DNA from 2 places in the Thermanaeromonas sp. DSM 22490 genome. Region 1 is predicted to be linked to the other one. Evidence: riboswitches for the same ligand, from Rfam matches in the RefSeq annotation. Region 1 holds a riboswitch; the other holds the start of a gene.
The links. A riboswitch is a leader RNA that binds a small molecule or an ion and turns the genes downstream of it on or off. The one in region 1 is predicted to bind S-adenosylmethionine.
Positions count from the first base shown of each region.

Region 2: linked by a shared signal. The riboswitch ahead of AC1BI1_RS11055 (trans-sulfuration enzyme family protein) and the one ahead of AC1BI1_RS09305 (homocysteine synthase) in region 1 are both predicted to bind S-adenosylmethionine.

Region 1 is NZ_JBJHHE010000012.1:73,346-75,743, reverse strand. Features, by position in the region: gene spoIVA (stage IV sporulation protein A) at 1-1,095, shown strand, start outside; SAM riboswitch class I at 1,218-1,333, shown strand; gene AC1BI1_RS09305 (homocysteine synthase) at 1,414-2,398, shown strand, end outside.
Region 2 is NZ_JBJHHE010000016.1:47,065-49,462, forward strand. Features, by position in the region: gene AC1BI1_RS11050 (trans-sulfuration enzyme family protein) at 1-34, opposite strand, end outside; gene AC1BI1_RS11055 (trans-sulfuration enzyme family protein) at 69-1,205, opposite strand; SAM riboswitch class I at 1,267-1,376, opposite strand; gene AC1BI1_RS11060 (putative sulfate exporter family transporter) at 1,777-2,398, shown strand, end outside.

The DNA.
Region 1 (2,398 bases):
TTTCAACAGGCAGCGGAAATAGGTACGCGCAAAGTTATTACCGACCATGCTACCATGGGTATTGTAGTAACCACGGATGGCAGCATTACGGAGATCCCCCGGGAAAATTATATTGATGCCGAAGAGCGGGTAGTTTGGGAACTTAAAGAACTGGGCAAGCCCTTTGTGGTTTTACTGAATTCTACCCACCCTTTGGATGAAGAGACAGTCAGACTGGCCAACCATTTGGAAGCCGAGTATAATGTTCCGGTGTTGCCGGTGGATTGTCTCCACCTGGAAGAAGAAGATTTTTTAAATATTTTAGAGGAAGCCCTTTATGAATTTCCTGTAATAGAGGTTAATGTCAATCTACCTCCTTGGGTAGAAGAACTAGAGACTACCCATTGGCTGCGGCAGCAACTGGAAGAGGCCGTGCGCGAGGCTATTGGTAAAGTAAAGCGCTTGCGCGACATCGACGGCGCTATTGGGCAGCTCCAATCCTTTGCTTATACTTCTAAGGTGGTTTTACGAGATATGGATTTGGGAACAGGTACAGCTCATATTGATATGTCTGTACGGGAAGGCCTCTTCCATCAAATAGTAAAAGAAGTTACAGGTCTGGATATAAATAACGATAAAGAGCTCTTGCGCTGGGTGCGGGAGCTGGCAGGTATCAAGCGAGAATGGGATAAATTTGTTTACGGTATTCAAGAGGTGCGCAACACAGGCTATGGAGTGGTAACTCCTACGGAAGAGGAGATGGAACTGGCAGAACCGGAATTAATTAAACAAGGAGGGCGTTTCGGGGTAAGATTAAAAGCAACTGCTCCCTCCTATCACTTTATCCGCGCCAACATTACCACCGAAGTCACTCCTTTAATAGGTACGGAAAAGCAGTGCGAAGACTTGGTTAAGTACATTATGGAGGAATTTGAAGAGAATCCTCAAAAGATATGGCAGACTAATATTTTTGGCAAATCCTTAAGCGAACTGGTCAAGGAGAGCATTCAAAGCAAGCTTTATAGGATGCCGGAAAATGCCCAGGTTAAACTACAGGAAACGGTAGAGCGGATTGTAAATGACGGTGGCGGTGGTTTAATCTGTATTATCATATAACTTAAGGAGCAGTCAAGAAGAAGCCGGTTTCAAGGACCGGTTTTTTCTTATCTCTTGACAACTGCTTAATAAAGAGGTATAGTAGGTACCGAACTTACGGACAAAAGAATAAAGCACTGCGACTCTTATCAAGAGCGGTGGAGGGACTGGCCCGATGAAACCCGGCAACCTACTCCTAGGAGTTTTGTAGGGGGAAAGGTGCTAATTCCTGCAGGGCGTTTGCTCTGAGAGATAAGAGGGGTTAAATACAAGCCTCTTCTTATCGGAGAGGTTTTTTTTGTACTTAAATTAAATCCAAGTAAGGAGAGGAGAAAACCAATGAATGGAGAAAAGTACCGTTTTGCTACCCTGGCGGTTCATGCCGGTCAGAATCCCGACCCCGTCACAGGAGCGCGAGCTGTACCCATTTATCAGACGACTTCTTATGTTTTTCGCAATGCTGATCACGCTGCTGCTCTTTTTGCCCTAGAGGAAGCAGGGTACATCTACACTAGAATCATGAACCCGACCACAGATGTTTTTGAACAAAGGGTAGCTGCTTTGGAGGGAGGAGTGGGCGCCCTGGCCACTGCCTCCGGCCAGGCTGCTATAACCCTGGCTATTATTAACATTACTTCTGCGGGCCAGGAGATCGTATCTTCCACCAGCCTTTACGGAGGTACTTATAATCTTTTTAACGTTACTTTCCCTAAGCTCGGTATCAAGGTGCGTTTCGTAGATGGTGCCGATCCCGATAATTTTCGCCGGGCTATTACCGAGAAGACCAGAGCCCTCTACGTAGAAACCATCGGCAACCCTAAACTGGATGTGCCCGATTTAGAAGCTATAGCAGCCATAGCCCACGAAGCTGGTATTCCTTTAATTGTGGACAATACTTTTGCTACCCCTTATCTGTGCCGCCCTTTTGAATACGGAGCGGATATTGTGGTCCATTCGGCCACCAAGTTTATTGGCGGCCACGGTACCAGTATTGGAGGAATTATTGTCGATTCAGGCAAGTTCAACTGGCGCAACGGGAAATTTCCCGAGCTAGTAGAACCCGATCCTAGTTATCATGGAGTAAGCTATGTTGATACCTTTGGCCCGGCCGCTTATATTGTAAAGGCCCGCACCCAGTTGTTAAGGGATCTGGGACCCGCCTTAAGCCCCTTTAACTCCTTCCTTTTCCTTCAGGGTCTAGAAACTCTGCACTTGAGGATGGAGCGTCATAGCAGCAATGCTTTGCAAATTGCCCATTGGCTAAAAGAGCATCCCAAAGTGGCCTGGGTGAGTTATCCGGGTTTGCCGGAGCACCCTAGTTTTC
Region 2 (2,398 bases), on a different contig from region 1:
AACGGTGATGGATGAGGCGGGTTCCCGTTTGCATTTGGTTAATTGCACCTTCTTTTCTACAAAGTAAGCTAACCTGCCAGTGCCTGGCTCAGGTCGGCTTTAAGATCATTGATGTCCTCCAGGCCAACCGACAAACGTAATAGACGATCGTTAATACCCAGTTTCAGCCGCATCGCTTCAGGGATCTCGGCGTGGGTCTGGCGCTCGGGGAAGGTAATCAGGCTTTCTACCCCGCCCAGGCTTTCAGCAAAAGAAATAATCTTTAGGCGTTGCAAAATCTGCTCTACGAGTTCTGGGCGGGCTACTTCAAAGGAAAGCATGGCCCCAAAACCGCGGGCCTGGCGCTTATTGATTTCGTGTCCGGGATGATCCGGTAGCCCCGGATAGTAAACCCTGGTCACCAGGGGGTGTTCTGCCAGCCACCGCCCCAGCTCGAAAGCATTGGCCTGAGCCCGTTCCAGGCGTACGGCCAGGGTTTTTAACCCCCGGATTACCAGCCAGCAATCCTGGGGACCCGGAATCGCGCCGATGGTATTTTGGATAAAGGCAAGTCTTTCACCGATGTCCTCCCGGGCAGCAACTACTATTCCCAGCACGACGTCATTATGGCCACCTAAGTACTTGGTAGCACTGTGGACTACCACATCGGCTCCCAGCGCCAGTGGCTGCTGCAGGTAAGGGGTCATGAAAGTATTATCAACAATGGTAAGCAACCCCTGCCGGCGGGCCAGGTCGGCGATAGCAGCGATATCGCTGATCTTCATTAAAGGATTGGTAGGCGTCTCCAGAAAAATAGCTTTGGTGTTGTCCCTGATGGCTTCGCTGAGGGCAGCCAGGTCAGTGGTGTCCACCAGGGAAAACTCCAGACCAAAAGGGACGGCTACCTGGTTCAAAAGACGGTAAGTACCACCATAAAGATCTTCAGAAACCACCAGATGGTCCCCGGGACGGAAAAGGCAGAGGACAGCTGCAATGGCTGCCATACCGGAGGCAAAGGCCAGGCCTCGACAGCCATTTTCCAGCCTGGCCATGCCTTCTTCCAGGACCTGACGGGTAGGGTTTCCAGTACGGCTATAGTCAAAACCTGTACTCTGGCCCAGGGCCGGGTGGCGGAAGGTAGCCGACTGGTAAATGGGGGTGCTGATGGCGCCCGTCGCCTTATCGTATCCCACCCCCAGTTGTACTAACTTTGTTGCTAAATGCATGGATAAGCCCCACCTCCTTATGTCAACAAAAAAGCCCTTCACAGACGAAGAGCTTTTTTAACTCTCATCTGCCAGGAATATCTCCTGCAGGAATTGGCACCGTACCTTAACCCAGTAAGGCCGGTTGCCGGGTTTCATCGGGCCTGTCCCTCCACCAGCTCTTGATAAGAGTCTGCCCGTATTTACTTTTGCTTTGCATTTTTACAGTTTTTTAATCGGAATAGTTGTATTGATTATACTATTTTCTTGGCGGTACCGTCAAGGGTGAGAGTTTGTAGTTTTTGTGATGAAAAGGGGCCCTTGACAACTTTTCCTGGTCGAGGTAAAATCGAGACAAATTCCAACTAAAACGATAGAAAAACTTAATTATGAATGGGAGGTTAAGTCGATGAGTATCAACGCCTGTGAAGAGCGGGAGACAATTTTTCCGTACCTGGCTTGATTCCGGGCAGGGTAAGGTTATAGGGGCAGGTAGTGATGCCGCCAAAAGCTCAAAGGAACCTTTTACCATAATGGTTCTACAGCAATAAAAAACTGCCTGCGGGCTTCGCAAATAAAGAGGGGGAGAAAAATGGTTCAAGAAGTGAAAACAAACCGCTCGCCGCTTTTGAAAAGTGAAGATTGGTGGGCAGTATGGATCGGGTTATTCATTGTCTTCCTTGGTCTGTTGAAGGTAACCGGCGTTGACGCCATTGGCTGGGTTGTTAAAACCAATATATGGCTCGATCTTTCCAGGGCCCTCGCTCCAGTTTCGGAGGTGTACAGGGGTGTTCCCGGTGTGGTCTCACTTTTTCTTACTTATCTTTTTATCACAGCAATCCTCGCTCTTGGCGTGGCTGCCATGGGAGGCAATGTCAGGCGCTTCGTTGCGGGGTTTACCATTATCTTCTTCATTACGTACCTCAGCCTGATTATCGGTAACTACGCCTTTATTGCGGCAACGCCGGACCAGTTGGCCAAAGTGAAAATTCCCTGGTCCTTGGGGATGACCGGGGAGGCGGGATTTATTATCGCCCTAATCGTGGGTTTAATTATCGGCAACTTTTTCCCTGGGCTAACAAGATATCTTCAGGAAGCTACCAGGCCCGACTGGTTTGTAAAGACAGCCATCGTTATCCTTGGTGCTAAAATCGGACTTGCGGCCCTCCAGTCTACGGGCCTGGCCGCCCAGGTAATCTGGCGAGGCTTATTTG